4 regions of the Bradyrhizobium sp. Rc2d genome follow, and region 4 is predicted to be linked to each of the others. Evidence: riboswitches for the same ligand, from Rfam matches in the RefSeq annotation. Region 4 holds a riboswitch; each other region holds the start of a gene.
The links. Region 4 has a riboswitch for cobalamin ahead of BLV07_RS12825 (TonB-dependent receptor). Riboswitches for the same ligand answer to the same signal wherever they lie in the genome.
Positions count from the first base shown of each region.

Region 1: another riboswitch for cobalamin. It lies ahead of BLV07_RS17420 (DUF1636 family protein); the one in region 4 lies ahead of BLV07_RS12825 (TonB-dependent receptor).
Region 2: another riboswitch for cobalamin. It lies ahead of BLV07_RS47585 (TonB-dependent receptor); the one in region 4 lies ahead of BLV07_RS12825 (TonB-dependent receptor).
Region 3: another riboswitch for cobalamin. It lies ahead of BLV07_RS17355 (energy-coupling factor ABC transporter permease); the one in region 4 lies ahead of BLV07_RS12825 (TonB-dependent receptor).

Region 1 is NZ_FNCU01000012.1:195,448-199,453, reverse strand. Features, by position in the region: gene cobO (cob(I)yrinic acid a,c-diamide adenosyltransferase) at 1-579, opposite strand, end outside; cobalamin riboswitch at 619-838, shown strand; gene BLV07_RS17420 (DUF1636 family protein) at 933-1,307, shown strand; gene cobW (cobalamin biosynthesis protein CobW) at 1,304-2,353, shown strand; gene cobN (cobaltochelatase subunit CobN) at 2,353-4,006, shown strand, end outside.
Region 2 is NZ_FNCU01000012.1:179,563-183,568, forward strand. Features, by position in the region: gene BLV07_RS47585 (TonB-dependent receptor) at 1-2,146, opposite strand, end outside; cobalamin riboswitch at 2,262-2,463, opposite strand; gene BLV07_RS17340 (histidine phosphatase family protein) at 2,536-3,108, shown strand; gene cobT (nicotinate-nucleotide--dimethylbenzimidazole phosphoribosyltransferase) at 3,115-4,006, opposite strand, start outside.
Region 3 is NZ_FNCU01000012.1:184,107-188,112, forward strand. Features, by position in the region: gene cobF (precorrin-6A synthase (deacetylating)) at 1-383, opposite strand, end outside; gene BLV07_RS17355 (energy-coupling factor ABC transporter permease) at 429-1,106, opposite strand; cobalamin riboswitch at 1,144-1,363, opposite strand; gene cobA (uroporphyrinogen-III C-methyltransferase) at 1,409-2,140, opposite strand; gene BLV07_RS17365 (cobyrinic acid a,c-diamide synthase CobB) at 2,137-3,447, opposite strand; gene cobM (precorrin-4 C(11)-methyltransferase) at 3,447-4,006, opposite strand, start outside.
Region 4 is NZ_FNCU01000008.1:44,905-48,910, forward strand. Features, by position in the region: gene BLV07_RS12825 (TonB-dependent receptor) at 1-2,012, opposite strand, end outside; cobalamin riboswitch at 2,129-2,343, opposite strand; gene BLV07_RS12830 (hypothetical protein) at 2,433-2,690, opposite strand; gene BLV07_RS12835 (hypothetical protein) at 2,842-3,051, opposite strand; gene BLV07_RS47480 (hypothetical protein) at 3,204-3,380, opposite strand; gene BLV07_RS12840 (adenylate/guanylate cyclase domain-containing protein) at 3,503-4,006, opposite strand, start outside.

The sequences.
Region 1 (4,006 bases), on a different contig from region 4:
CGTCATCTCGGTGACGAGGTCGGCGATCTCGATCAGCTCGTCCTTGGCGTTTCGCCCGGTGAGCACGACGTGCGTCATCGGCGGCTTCTGCGTGGTGAGGAATTCGACGACCTCGGCGATATCGAGATAGTCGTAGCGCAACGCGATGTTGATCTCGTCGAGCACGACCATGCGCAGATTGGAATCTGATATCAGCTCCTTGGCCTTCTCCCAGCCGGCGCGCGCGGCGGCGACGTCGCGGGCGCGGTCCTGCGTCTCCCAGGTGAAACCCTCGCCCATCGCGTGGAACTGGCAGAGATCGCCGAAATGGCCGGTGAGCAGGCGCCGCTCGCCGGTATCCCAGGCGCCCTTGATGAACTGCACCACTGCGCAGGGGAAGCCGTGGGCGACGCAGCGGACGATCATGCCGAAGGCGGAGGACGACTTGCCCTTGCCGGCGCCGGTGTGGACGATAATGAGGCCTTTTTCGCCGCTCTTGGTCGCCATGATCTTGTCGCGGGCGGCCTTCTTCTTCGCCATTTTTGCAGCGTGGCGGGCGTCGGTTTGCTCGCCCGTTTGGGTCTCTGGTTCAGGCGTCATCGTACCAGTCCTTCGGCTTGACAAGTGGCGGCCAGCGGCAAATGGTGGGCCGGCGTTGGTTCCTGTCCTATGACAGGCGAAGAGGGAATGCGATAGGGTCCGAATCGGCAAGATTTGGGTCCAAAATGCAGCCGCCCCCGCGACCGTGACCGGAGAGATGCCCGAAGCCACTGACCCCTGACGGGATCGGGAAGGCGGGGATCGAAGGGCAAGGCCCTGCTCCGCAAGCCGGGAGACCTGCCAGCGCGGACGATTTTGGACCGGCGGACGGGGTGTTCCGCGACGGGGAAACGGGCCCCTGGAAAGTGGTTCGTGCGCCTCTTCGCTTCCCGCTGTTTATTCTGGAAGAGGCGATGACGGTCACACTTCACGTCTGCATTACCTGCCGTGCCGGCGAGACGCTTGGCGAGGGCGACGTCACGCCAGGCAAGCGGTTGCACGGTGCGATCCTGGACGCCGGCGTGCCCGACGGCGTGAGCGTAGTTCCCGTCGAATGCCTGTCGGCCTGCAGCCAGGGCTGCTCGGTCGCGCTCAGCGCACCCGGGCGCTGGTCCTATGTCTATGGCCGCCTGTCGGATGCGAACGCGCGCGACGTGATCGCGGGCGCTGCGGCCTATGCGGCCGCGCCTGATGGCCTCGTGCCCTGGCGCAGCCGGCCGGAAATATTCCGCAAGCAGTCGCTTGCGCGCATTCCCCCCATTGCCGTCGTGCCGGAGGCCGCCGAATGAATTCGCTCGCAAAAGTCCCGGTCACGGTGGTCACCGGTTTTCTCGGCTCCGGCAAGACGACGCTGATCCAGCATCTGCTTGCCAATGCGGGCGGCAAGAAGCTCGCCGTGCTCGTCAACGAGTTCGGCAGCGAGGGTGTCGATGGCGAGATCCTGAAGTCGTGCGCCGATGTCAACTGCCCGGAGGAAAACATCGTCGAGCTCGCCAATGGCTGCATCTGCTGCACCGTCGCCGACGATTTCATTCCGACCATGGAGCAGCTCTTGGCGCGCCCAGTGCGGCCCGATCACATCCTGATCGAGACCTCGGGCCTGGCGCTGCCAAAACCGCTGCTGAAGGCATTCGATTGGCCGGAGATCCGCTCGCGCATTACGGTCGACGGTGTGATCGCGCTGGCCGATGCCGAAGCCGTCGCTGCTGGCCGCTTCGCGCCGGATCCCGCTGCGGTCGAAGCGCAGCGCGCAGCCGACGAAAACCTCGATCATGAGACGCCGCTGTCGGAAGTGTTCGAGGACCAGATCGCCTGTGCTGACATCGTGCTGTTGACCAAGGCCGATCTTGCGGGCGCCGCGGGTATCGAAGCCGCCAAGGCCGCGATCACCGCCGAGATGCCGCGCCGCGTGCCGATGTTGCCCGTCACCGACGGCGCGATCGATGCGCGCGTCATCCTCGGTCTCGGCGCTGCCGCCGAAAACGATCTTGCCGCGCGCCCCTCGCATCATGACGGCGAGGAGGAGCATGAGCACGACGATTTTGCCTCGGTCGTGATCGATCTTCCGGAAGTGTCTAATGTCGATGCGCTGGTCGCCGCCATCCAGCGCCTGGCGCGCGAGCAGAACGTGCTGCGCGCGAAAGGCTATATCGCGGTCGCGGGCAAGCCGATGCGCCTTTTGCTGCAAGCGGTCGGCGAGCGTGTGCGCCACCAGTTCGACAAGCCCTGGGCTGCCGGCGTACGGCAATCAAAGCTCGTCGTGATTGGCGAGCACGGTGATATCGACGAGGCCGCGATCAGGTCAGGACTTGGTCTTTCAGGATCTGGCATCTGATGCACGTCGTTTTCCGCGAGAGCCGCGGTCTCGAGGAGACCGCGACGCCAAGGGACATCGGCCAGGACCCGGCCGATCTCGTGGTGCTCTCATATTCGGATTCTGACCTTGCCGCGTTCGCGGCCGGCTGGCGGCGCGGCCGCGACAGCCTGCCGTCGCTGCGGCTCGCCAATCTTGCGGAGCTGCGTCATCCGCTTTCGGTCGACACCTATATCGAGCGCACGCTCTCCCATGCGCGCGGCATCCTGGTGCGGTTGATTGGCGGTGAGTCCTATTGGCCGTATGGGTTGGCTGCTCTTCAGCAACTGGCGAAGGACCACGACATCGTGCTGGCCGTGCTGCCCGCCGACGGCCGTGACGATACGCGGCTGGACGCGTATTCGACCTTGCCGGTCTCGACGCTGCGCCGGCTCAAGGTGCTCTGCGACACCGGCGGCCCTGTCGCGGCGCAAGCTGCGATCGCGCAGCTCGCGCTGGCCTCGGGCCTCTATGCCGGGCCAGTCGTCGGCGAGATGACCGTGCCTGAGATGGGGTTCTACGATCCCGCGCGTGGCGTCATTGCTGCGCCGGTGGGCGGCGAGGGGAAGCCCCGCGCGCTGGTGACGTTCTATCGCTCCTATCTCACTGCTGCGGACACCGGTCCGGTCGATGCCTTGATCGCCGCGCTGGGTGAGAAGGGCTTTGACGCCTATGGTGTCTTCGTCACCTCGCTGAAAGCGGCGGGCGTCGCCGATTGGCTGCGCGCGCATCTCGCACAAGATCCTCCGGCCGCGATCGTCAATGCGACAGCATTCTCGGCAATGAGCGATGATGGCACGACGCCGTTCGATGCTGCATCCTGTCCGGTGTTCCAGGTCGCGCTCTCGACGGCGCGTCGCGAGGATTGGGCCACCTCGCTGCGCGGCCTGTCGCCCGGCGACCTCGCGATGCATGTGGTGCTGCCCGAGGTCGACGGCCGCCTGTTCGCGGGCGTGGTGAGCTTCAAATCGGCGGGCCAGCGCGATCCCGATCTGCAATTCTCGCATCTCGCCCATCGCGCGGATGAGGAGCGGGTGCAGGTCGTCGCCGCACGCGTTGCCGCCTGGCGGCGGCTCGCGGAGACGCCGGCCGCCAGGAAGCGTCTGGCGATCGTGCTCTCGAACTACCCGGGTCGGCCGCACCAGATCGCGCATGCGGTCGGGCTTGATGCGCTGGCTGCGGTCGAGGCCTTGGTGTCTGATCTTGCGGAGGCCGGCTTCGATGTTGCGCCGGTCGATGCGCTCGGCGAGACCCTGCTGAGGCAGCAGCTCACCTGGAGTGTTGCCGATTACCGCGCTGCGCTCTCGCGCCTGCCGCAAGCACTGCGGGATGATCTCGCGCAAGCCTGGGGCGCGCCGGAAGATGATCCGAGCTGCCGTGACGGCGCGTTTCATTTTGCCGCGATCGCTTGCGGCGCGTCGATCATCGCGGTCCAGCCCGAGCGCGGCGATGCAACGACGCGCGATGCCGACTATCACGATCTCGCCCGCACGCCGCGCCATGCCTATGTCGCGTTCTATCACTGGCTCAGGGAGCAGGGCATCAATGCCGTCGTGCACATGGGCGCACATGGCACGCTGGAATGGCTGCCCGGCAAATCCGCGGCGCTGTCGCAGGCATGCTGGCCGGCAGCCC
Region 2 (4,006 bases), on a different contig from region 4:
CGACGTTGGCGTCCGTGTTGTAACGGTCGCCGACATGGCGGCCGGTGATGCCGAGCTCCACCGGCCAGGGCGTGAAGAAGCGCCAGGATGCGCCGGCGTTGGCCACGATGCACGGCACGTTCGGCGGCGCATTGCCAGAGAACGAGCCGCCGACAAAGTTGTAGTCGGCGTAGCGCGCATCGACATAGGCGATGTTGCCCCAGAGACGCAGGGGGTCGATCGGGCGCACGGCCCCCGCGAGCTCCACGCCCTTCGACTCCTGCCGTCCGGCGATGTTGAGCTGCATGCCGCCGGCTGCGGCATAGACGTTCTTGCGCACGATGTCGTAGGCGGAAAACGACCACTCCGCCCGGTTGTCCCAGAACAGGTGCTTGACGCCGGTCTCAAAGGTGCGCGCGGTGGTCAGGTCGAGCGGCTGGGTCGGCCCGAGCAGAAAGATGTTGTTGGCGGAGATGTCTGCGCCGGTGGCGTACTGGCTGAAGAAGGTCAGGCCAGGCACGGTCTCCCAGGTGTAGCCGATGCGCCCCGTCACCGGCGCCCAGTCTTTCGTGAACGGGAAGCCAGCCTTCTCCAGGCCGTTCTTATCGGTCGAGTTGCGGTCGAGCCCGATATGCTCGACGCGGAGGCCACCAACCAGCGCGAAGGTACGTGTTAGCTTCAGCCGGTCCTCGAATGACAGCGCCTCGTTGTCGATGCGCGCGGTTTGCTGCTGGATCGTGAGCGGGCCGTAAAAGCCGCGGTTGGGATCGACGAGCGAAACGGAATCGCCAGGGAAGTTCGCCGCGCCCGGCCTGACGAAATCGAGATAGCTTGACGAGAGAGTCGTGACTAGCCGGTTGTCGAAGCCAGCGATGTTCGCATCCCAGATCAGGTCGGTGACGTTGCCCACCAGCCGCTGGCTGTGCGCGACATAGAAGCGTTCACGATCGACCATGTTCGTTGTGGAATTGAACGCCTCGATCTCGTTGTTGAACCAGGTCCGTTCTGCACCATAGCCATAGGCTTGGCTTTTCAGCGTCAAATCGGGCGCGAGCTTCAGCTCGAAGCCGCCGCGCAGCCAGACCTCCTGGGCGACGTTGCGGTTGTCGAGGACGTTGTAATTGGTGTTGAAGGTACGATCATCGATGGTGACGGCACCGAGATTGGTTCCGTTGTAGTTCGAGACGTAATTGCCGGAGACGATGCCGCTCGTGGCATGCGAGCCGCTGAAGGCGATCGGCACCAGCGGCGCACCCCAATATGCCTTCGAGCGATCCTCTCTGTATTCGATTGCACCCCAGATCTTGAGACTGTCGGAGATGCGGTAGTTGAGCTGGCCGGACGTGTCGAACGTCTTGATATTGGTATCGTCGGCAAAGCCGTTGAGCGTGGAACGGCTGATGTCAAAGCGGTAGTCCAGCCCCTGCACGTTGGTGCTGCCGCCCGAACCATAGTGAACGCGGAACGAGTTCAGGGAATCCCAGGAAAAATCAGCCTCGTTCCGAATCGGTCCGGTGTGCGGCTGCTTGGTGACGAAATTGATGGCGCCGCCGGCGGCGCCCTCGCCCGAGATCAGCGAAGCCGGACCTTTCAGGAATTCCACCGCCTCGAGATTGGCGGTATCCGCGATCCGCGAGGTCATGTTCTGCGGACCGATCTTGATGCCGTTGTAGAGCGTGTTGATCTGGCTGTTGGTGAAGCCGCGCATGGAGAAGGCCGAAGGTTCAGCCGGGTTGTCGCCGGAGGTGACACCGACTGCGCCCTGTGCCACCTCCGATACGGTACGATAGCCCTGCTCGCGCATCGTCGCCGCCGAGATCACCTCGACGGTCGCCGGCGTCTCGCGCACGGTGAGGCCGAGCCGCGAGGCGCTTTCGGCCACGGCATTGCTGTTGAGCGGCGTCGCTGCCGCGGCGGCCGGCACGACAGGCTTGGGCGCTGCGGATGCGGCTGCCGGTCTGCGTGCAGCTGCACGGCGGGCGCTCTGCGCCTCGCGGCCCGCCGGCTTGGCCTGCTTGCGGGATTGCGCCGGCGACACCTCGACCGGCGGCAGGGGTTCGCGGGCCTGCTGCGCCAGCGCGGCAGATACATCGGCGGCGGCTAGTGACGTAAGAGCTGCGGAGGCAAGCAGGAAACGGCGCGGTCGTACAATGCGGATGGAAGACACGGTTCGAAACCTCGGTATGACGTCAGTGGCACGTCACAGCGAACGAGGTCTCACCCTGGGCTTGTCAGCCGTCCGATGAAGCCGAATGTCTGTACTCCCCGACCGACATCTTCGCGTGTGACCACGGCTGACGGCAGGTCTCCTGGCTCGCGGGTCGTGACCGCTTCGTCGCCTTCCCGGGACCGAGGACCCAGTGGCTTCTGACGAAGGATTCACCGCTTACAGTTGCGGGGGCAGCCGCGGCATTGGGGACAAATTCCCCGCACCGCATTCCCTTTTCATCCCCTCTCGGGGAAACCGTCGAAGCCATCTAGGATTACGATCAAGACAGAGTCAATGTGCAAGCTGCGGCGTTATTGCCACAGCAACCAACTTCCTCGGAGATGAGCATGGAAGGCGAGACCTTCCTCTGGCTGATACGGCATGCACCGGTCGACGGCATCAAAGGGACGATCCATGCGGCTGACGCGCCGGCCAATCTCGGCGATCGCGCGCCACTGCAGGCGCTGCGGCAGCACCTGCCGCGAGGCGCAGCGAGCTATGCCAGTCCGTCGCGGCGCACGGTCGAGACCGCGCAGGCGCTGGGACTCGCGCCCGAGCTGATGCCCGAATTCAGTGAACAGGATTTTGGCGCATGGACCGGCCGTCGGCATGACGACATCGGCGCGGCTGGCGACGAGGCTTATGCACAGTTCTGGAGCGATCCGGCGCGCGGCCGTCCGCCGGGCGGCGAGAGCTTTGAGGACCAGGTCGCGCGCGTCCGGCTGGGACTCTCGCGGATCGGCGCGGGCTCGGCAGCGCTCGTCGTGCATTCCGGCACGGTCCGCGCTGCGCTCTGCATCGCGCTGGATCTGACACCGCAAGCCGCCTTGCGGTTCGTGATCGATCCGCTGTCGCTCACCCGGATCGACCGGCTCGCCACCGGGTGGCGCGTCGTTTCCGTCAATCAGCGGTTGGCCTGAGCCGGGTCAGGCCGGGCGATCCGGTACATTGGCCTGCGCAAACGTCGCCATGCCGTTGTGGAGCGCGCAAGCCAACCGCACCAGCGGCAGCGCGATCGCGGCGCCCGATCCCTCCCCAAGCCTGAGATCGAGGCTGATCAGCGGCTGCACGTTCAGCGCACGCAGCACCAGCCGATGCCCCTGCTCTGCCGATTGATGCGACGGCAGCAGGAACGGCCGGCACGACGGGTTGATCCGCACCGCCGCCAGCGCCGCCACTGACACGATGAAGCCGTCGATCAATACAGGGATGCGGCGTTGCGCAGCCGCGATGATCGCGCCTGAGATCGCCGCGATTTCGAGACCGCCGACGGCACACAGGATGTTTTCAGGCGAAGCCCTCGCAATGCCATGGCGCGCGATCGCGGCATCGATCACCCGCGCCTTGTGCGCCCGTCCGGCCGCATCGATGCCGGTGCCGCTGCCGGCGATCTCCTCGGCGCTGACGCCGAGCAGGCTCGCCGCGATCGCTGCCGAGGTCGTGGTATTGCCGATGCCCATCTCGCCGAAGATCAGCAGATCGGGCTGATTGGCTGCTGCGCGCGCAACCGCGCGCTGACCGGCCTCAAACGCGAATGCCAGTTCCGCAGGTTCGAGCGCAGCTTCCACGCTGAAGTCGCGCGTGCCGCGGCGCGGCTTGTCGGTGACGATTCCCGCCATCTCCTCCTGCGCCAACGTGCCGGCGTCGACCACCTCCAGGCTGGAGCCAAGCTCGCGCGCCAGCACCGAGATCGCGGCGCCGCCGGAGGCAAAATTCGCCATCATCGCAATCGTCACGGCTTGCGGATAGGCCGACACGCCCTGCGCGACGATGCCGTGATCACCGGCGAAGACGATGATCGGCACGCGCGCGGCACCA
Region 3 (4,006 bases), on a different contig from region 4:
TCAAGCCGCCGCGCAATGCGCAGCGAGGAGTCGTAGAGCGAAGGATCGCCCCAGATCAGCAGCGCAACCTTGCCCTCGCCGGCGAGATGATTTGCGATCGTTTGCGACCAGGTCGCGGCCACGGCATCGTGCCAATCGTCCACGCTCTTGCGGTAGTCCGCCTCAGTCGCGTCACGCACCGGCAAGTCGAACTCGGCGATGCGCGTGCTCTCGCTGGTGAGCACGTCCGCGCAGATCGTCCGCCGCAGATCCGCAAGATCGGATTTCGCCGTCCCCTTGCGCGGGATCAGGACGAGATCGGCGGCGTTGATGGCTTGGATCGCGGCGCGCGTGAGCTGCCCGGGATCGCCGCAACCGATGCCTATCAGGGAGAGCGTGAGCATCGCGAGCGCGAAGGGCGGCCGCGCCGGCCGCCCTTCGCTTGTCTCTTAAGCGGCGTTATGCAGGCGCGGCGTGACGAGGCCGGGCGCGGTGACGCCACGCAGCGACTTCGCCAGCGCCAGCACGGCGAGATCGGCGAGCGGCTCGATCACGATGACCAGCGCATAGGATGCCGCAAACGTCGCGATGTTGGCGAGATTGGTCGCGCCGAAGCCGGAGCCATACAGCGCCCAGAACGCCACCCAGGCGACGATGCCGGACTGATAGGCGGTCGAGAGCGCCAGCGCCTGGCGGTATTGCAGATCGACGTAAGCCGTGTTGCGCGGAATGATCCGCGTCGCCAGCGCCTGGATCGCGAACAGCGGCACCAGAAGCGTGGTGACGTTCATGCCGTATTGCGGCAGGTCGGTTGGCACGAAGAAGACGCCCTGGAGCAGCAGACCGAACGCAAGGCCGAAGGCGGCGGGCGCAGCACCGAACAGCAGAAACAAGGTCGAGCCCAGGATGAAGTGCACCTCGGAGACGCCGACCGGGAAGTGCGGCAGCACCTGGAAGAAGGTGAAGACGAGGCCGGTGGTGGCGAGCGTGCGCGTCGCGAACGAGCCGATGCCCTGCTCGCGCACGGTCTCGACCGCGAGTTTCAAGGCAACGCCGCCTGCGGCGATGCCGGTTGCGTAACTCAACACGAGCTTGGCGCCCGTGACGATCCCTGGTTCGATATGCATGGTTCAGATCCTTCCTGCCGTCACACCCGACGGCCTTGGCCTCAAATCGTGCAGGGCCGGTCTCCTGGCTCGCGGCTCACTGGGGTTCTCCGGCCTTCCCGGACCTTGCGGCCCAGTGGCTGATCGGAGCCCCTCACCGCTTACAGTCGCGGGGGCGGCTGGGGTTTTGGACGCCGCAATTGGGTCCGCCCATCCCCATTCCCGATTATGCTCCGGCGCTTTGCGCCGCGTCGAGCACCATGCCTCTCCTGTGTGCCTCTTTCGCGAGCCGGGCGTCAAGTGGCGAAGGGCGACGGCGGCCATCATGACGGATCGTCTCCCGCCAGGGCCCCGAACAGGATGACGGCGGCCGTCGAGGCGGCGCCGCCCCGCGCAAGCTGCTCGGCGAGCTCGGCAATCGTGGTGCGGACCAGCCGCTCGTCGGAACGGCCGAGTGATTCCGCAAACAGCGCCGGCGTATCTGCGGCGAGGCCATGGTCGATCAATTTTGCGGCAAGCGCCGGAAAGGTGCGCCGGCCCATATAAACCACGGTGGTTGCCTCGGGATCTGCCAGCGCCGCCCAATTCAGGTTAGGCGGCAGTTCGCCGGTGACGTCGGCCCCGGTCACGAACTGCACCCGCCGCGAGGTGTGGCGCCGGGTCAGGGGGATGCCGGCTTGCGCGGCAGCAACGCAGGCGGATGTGACGCCGGGAATGATCTCGTAGCCGATGCCGGCCTCGCGCAGCGTCTCCAGCTCCTCCTCGAGCCGGCCGAAAATTCCGGCGTCGCCCGACTTCAGCCGCACCACCCGCGCGCCGGTTGCGGCATAATCGACGAGCAGGCGGTTGACATGGTGCTGCTTGGTCGAGGGCCGCCCTGCCCGTTTCCCCACAGCGACGAGATTGGCGCCGGGACGAGCGAGATCGAGGATCGCGCCGGAGGCAAGATCATCATAGAGCACGACGTCGGCCTCACGCAGCCGCGCAGTCCCCTTCACCGTGAGGAGTTCTGGGTCGCCGGGGCCGGCGGAGACGAAAGAAACAAAACCGCTCACCGGTCCTCCGCGATCAGATGGAAGAACGTGCCGGTGGCTTGGCCCCGCCGCGAGCCGGTCTCGGCAATGACCGTGCCGGTTGCATCGTGAACCATGGCCAGCGGCGTGTCGGGCTGGGCGATGATCGTCGAATAATGGAACTCGTGGCCGCGCAGGCGTGCGCCGACCTGATGCCCCGGCATCGGTGCGGCCAGTTCGGCGAGACGATAGCCCAGATGCATGCGGCGCTTGGCAAAGCTGGTCTCCAGGCCGAGCAACCCCGCCATCTCATGGCGCACGCCGTCGGCGTCGGTCAAAGCGATTCCCAACACCATATAGCCTCCGCATTCGCCGTGCACCGGACGCGTTTCGGCAAAGGTGCGCAGGCCGCTGCGAAAGCGTGCATTGGCCGCAATCTTGCCAGCATGAAGCTCGGGATAGCCGCCGGGCAGCCAGCAGACATCGGCGCTTGCGTCAGGCGCTTCATCGGCCAGCGGCGAGAATGTCGAGATCTCGGCGCCGGCCGCGCGCCAAGCTTCCAGCATATGCGGATAGATGAAAGAGAACGCCGCATCGCGGGCCAGCGCGATGCGTTGGCCAGGCGGCGTCACGTTCAGGCCGCTCGCCGCGGGTTGCGGCGACCAGCTGGCTGCCGCTCGCAGCACCCCCTCGAGATCAACATGCTCGGCAACGAAGCGCGCGGCCTCGTCGATCAGCTTGTCGATCTCGGCCTGCTCCTCGGCCTGCACCAGGCCGAGATGGCGCTTCGGCAGGCTGATCTCGGCATGGCGCGGCAGCGCGCCGAACACGGCGATGCCGGCATCGTTCAGCGCGCGCCGCACGAGAGCTTCGTGGCGCTGGCTGGCGACGCGATTGAGCACGACGCCGGCAAGATGCACCCCGGCGCGATAATCACGGAGACCTGCGGCAATCGCCGCCGCGGTCTGCGCTTGGCCCGAGGGATCGATCACCAGCAGCACCGGCCAGCCCAGCATCTCCGCGATGTCGGCGGTCGCACCAGTGCCGGAGACGCCGCGTGCGGCGACACCGTCGAACAGGCCCATCGAACCCTCGGCGAGCACGACATCGGCATTCGCGCCGCTGCTGACGAGATGCGCGATTCCTGCGCGGTCCATCGCCCAGCTATCGACATTGACGGAGGCGCGTCCCGTGGCCACGGCGTGGAAGGCGGGATCGATATAGTCGGGCCCGCTCTTGAAGCACTGCACATTCAATCCGCGATTGCGCCAGTGGCGCGCGAGCGCCAGCGTCAGCGTGGTCTTGCCGACGCCGGAGGCAGGTGCGGAGATGACGAGGCCTGCCGCCATCACGACGCCTCCGGAAAGCGCGGCTCGGCGCCGACCGGCCGATAGCGGCGGTCGTAATCGGCGGCATAGAGGCGGCTCTCGTCAAAATCCGCGGCGCCAAGCGTCCTGCCGACCAGGATCAGCGCGGTCCGCTCCATTTCGCCGCCCACGGCCGCATCGAGCGTTGCGAGCGTGGCGCGCACGATGCGCTGGTCCGGCCAGCTCGCGCGCCATACGATGGCGACCGGACAGTCCGCGCCGTAATGCGGCGTGAGCTCGGCGATGACCTTATCAAGCAGATGGATCGACAGGTGGATCGCGAGCACCGCGCCGGTGGCAGCGAACGCCGCAAGCTTCTCGCCCTCAGGCATCGCGCTGGCACGGCCCGGCGTGCGCGTCAGCACCACGGTCTGAGCGAGACCAGGCAGCGTCAGCTCGGTTTCTAACGCAGCGGCAGCAGCCGAGAACGACGGAACGCCCGGCGTCACCGAATAGGGAATGCCGAGCGCGCGCAGGCGGCGGAGCTGTTCGCCCATCGCCGACCAGATCGAGAGGTCGCCGGAATGCAGCCGCGCGATAT
Region 4 (4,006 bases):
TCCATGCGACGCTCGCTCCAGAACCGCGCGGTGGCGTCGAGCACGACATAGTTCTGCCAGATGTTCCAGGTGAGGCCCGCACTCGCGGTGTAGCGCGAGACCAGCGGCACGTCATTGCCGGCCCAGATGCCCTCTCGGAAGACAGCCCTCGTATAAGCCGCGCCGGCGCGCAAGAGCAGAGCGTCGTTGACGCGATAGGAGACACTGGTCTCCGAGCCGAAACGGCGGGTCGGATCGAGATTGGTGTTGTAGAACAGGATTGGATTGAAATGGATCTCGTTGGTGAGGTCCATCAGATAGAGACTGCTCTGCATCTGAAGACCGCCTCCCTTGATACGCAGCCCAGCCTCGGCATCCTGCGAGGTCTGGGTCTTGAGCTGGAACGTTTGCGGCAGCGGATTGAAGAAGGGGTCGAATGAGGGTCCCGACGACACCCGCTCGTCGACGTCAGGCGTGCGAAACGCCCGCGCGGCGCGGCCGAACAGCGAGACCATGTCGCTGAGGCGATGCTCGGCACCGAGGTGCAGTGCATATTGAGTCTCGTCGCTCCTGAGCGGGAGCGCGCCGATGTCGGCGTTGAACGGAGCCGTCGGATCAAAATTGTCACGTGCCGACAGACTGATGGTCTGCACCCGCGCGCCATAGGAAACGTCGGTCGCCGACGTCACACCCAATGTGTGCTGAAGATAGCCTGCAACCGTCTGCTGCCTGAGGTCGTAATTGTGCCAGGCGGCGAGACCCTGGCCGGCGCCGCGGTTCTGCTGAAAGCTCGAATCGTAATAGTCGATGCCGGTCAAGAGCTGCGACGGCATTCCGAGCAGAAGGCTCTTCACGCTGAGCCGCGGCGTGATCGACCACGTCGTCAGATCGGCGTCGACATAGGTCGAGGTGAAGAAGGCGGGCACCGGCGTCGGACTGGAGAAGAATGCACTCTGCTGCCTCTTGTCGCGCATGCCGCCGTCGACGATGAGATCGACGCCGTTCACCAGGGTTTTTGTGAAACCCGCTGTCGCGCCAAAACCTTGCTGGTTGGCATAGTTGAAGGGCGTGCTGGTCGCTCGCCGGTTGGTCGCGAGCTCATCGAGGCCGATCGAGGGATCGACGGTGCGGCCGCCCGGCAGTCGCAGTTCCTGATTGTCGCCGGTCACGGTCAGGAAAGCAGTCAACCCCGGCGTCGTGTAGTTCAGATTGCCGACACCGTTCTCCTGGGAATAGCGATTGTTGTCGCGATAGCCATCGGTCTTGACGGTATTGCCGTAAAACGAGGTCGACCACGGACCGGAATTGAGCGATGTCGAGACGTTGCCGAGCCTGGTGTTGAACGAGCCGAAGCCGGCCTCGATGCGCGCGGCCATGGGCGGTCTGCCGACGCCGTTCTTGGTGATGATGTTGATGACGCCGCCGACCGCATTGTCCCCATAGAGCACCGCACCGGAATTGCCGCGCGTGATCTCGATACGCTCGATGGAATTGAGCGGGATGGTAGCAAGGTCCACCTGCGCCATGTCGATGTCGTTCAGCCGTCGTCCGTTGACCAGCACCAGCGTGTTGGCGGTTGCGAACGCGCCGAAGCCGCGCAGGTCGACACTGGTCTTGGCGCCGATCGGACCGCCATAGAACGTCGTGATCTGGGCGCCCGGTACTTGCGTCGAGATGATCTCGGCAAGCGTCTGCGACGGCGCATGGGCGATGTCGGCGGCCGTGATGACGCTCGTGGCGGCGCCGACGATGCCTCCATTGTTGCTGGCCGCCTCGCCGCCAGAGCCGGACGAGCCGGCCCCTGTCGGCGCGCCGTTCGGCATCGCCCGGCGCCTCCCCGTGTCGCCATCGCTGCTCGCCCTGGCACGCGTGCGGTTCTGATCGTCGGGCCTGGTCACTTCGACCGGTGGCAACTGCTCGGCGGCAGTCTGGGCGCGGGCGCCCCTCATATTGAGGACAACAACGGGAATGATGAAGCTGGACGCCAGCCAGGCCGTGCGACGGCACCGGACGGCGGCGGAAACGGAAGACATGCGAATAAAACCTCGGCAGGACGTCAGTGGCACGTCACAGCGAACGAGGTTTCACGACGGAGCGATCGATCGCTCCGGTGAAGCTAATGTCTGTACTCCCCGACCGACATCTTCGCGTGTGACCACGGCTGACGGCAGGTCTCCTGGCTCGCGGGTCGTGACCTCTCCGTCGCCTTCCCAGGACCGAGATTCCCAGTGGCATAGGACGAGAGATTCGCCGCTTACAGTTGCGGGGGCAGCCATGGCATTGAGAAGATCCCGGCGTTGGGAAAATCTCGCACCACGTTCCCTTTTGATCTCCGTGAGGAGAACCGTCGTGGATCTTTTACGAGTCGTGCAGCCCGGGAGTCAATCGGCCGGTTGCATCTGGCAGCGACAACTCGCCGCTACCGGTGCGTCCCGCAAGCAGCGGCCCAGCAGCTACGTCCGCCCTCGCGGGCGCTGGGCCTGCGCCCAAGCGACGGCGACGTCGCGTGGCGGAACATCGATGCGCTTGATCGGCGTCAGTTCGCCGGAGGCAGAGACGATCGCGGTCTCCTCGCGGCGGCAGCGCCGACACACGAAACGGACCTCACGCGGGAATGCCGACCAGGTTGAACGTTTGACGTTGGCAGCCATCGGCCAAGCGTCGCAATGCGAGCACGACACCAGGAGGCGGCCGGGATCGAGCATACCCATTCAATCGGACTCCACGTCCTGCCCGCTTCCTTCAATGATTGATCCAAGTGAATCGTTCCGGTGCCTGGGCACCGCCGACGGCCTCCTGTCTTTTGGCGCGTCGTCAGCGACTTTGGGTGCGTCGCTCCCGACCTTCGCACGCATCAAGAACTCAGCGAGCCCCCTTGAGGGTGCAGGAGGTCGTGCAGGTGACCGTGGTGCCGTGATCGCATGACTTGCAGGCGCTGACGCACTGGTTCATGTCGCGAGGATTGTAGCTGTAGTTTCGCATCGGGCAGGTCGACGTCGAGCCGGTGATGTCCTGCTCCTGATCGCAGGCCGCCGTCATGAGCGCGAATATGATCACTGCAACGAGGCGCATGGGATTGCCCGTCAAACATGGCAAGTGACACTCGCGAGGCGCGCTGCATCGCAACGAGCCCCGGCCTTCCCACCGCGAGCCATCGCCAATCAGTGACGCCCGCATGCGTCTGAGAATGCGCGCCAAATGTTAAGAACGGATTGCAGTCGGCCTCAAGCAGCAGCGCTGGTCGCGATCGCCTGCCGCATATCCACTGCCAGCTGGCGGTACTGCTCGGCGAGCTTCAGATAGAACTCGCGCTTGGTGCTGTCGGTGGCGAGCTTGGCGATCAGCTCGCACTCGGCGGAGAGCGTCTCGAACCGTTCGAGCCTGTCCTCAAGGTGTGTCATCGGCGTGTCCCCATCTGACGCCTCAGGGGCGTCGAGCCTAAGCCCGGGAAATAGGTCACGGCGAACATCGTTATGGAGTAGAATCGTTTTTTCCGTTCGGCGACGCCGGACGGCAGGCAATGCTATTTCTGCTCCAGCCGCCAGGCGCCGTCCCAACCCTCGTCCGGTGGGTTGACCTCGAACTGCGCGATGCGGCCGAGCAGCGTGCGCGAGGGACCGTCGCCGGGGACCGCTTCGAGCGCGGCGTTGAAGGCGGCGCGGGCATCGTCGAAATGCCCGGCGCGATAGGCATCGAGACCTTCGGCATAGAGCGTGCGCAGGCGCGCTTGCGCATCGGTGAGTGCGCCGGCCCTGCCCATCACCTCGAAGACGGCCTGCGGTGCGCGCTGGCCCGCGACCGCGAGCCGATCGATCTCGCGCAGTTCGAGGTGTGAGCCGATCGCATCCGCCGTTGCTTGCGAGATCAGGATGCGGGTGCCGTAGGCCTTGTTGGCGGCCTCCAGCCGCGAGGCGAGGTTCACGGCGTCACCCATCACGGTAAAGCTCATCATCAGCTCGGAGCCGATGCTGCCGGTCAGGACCTCGCCGGTGGCGATGCCGATGCGCAGATCGCACAGCGCCGGCAT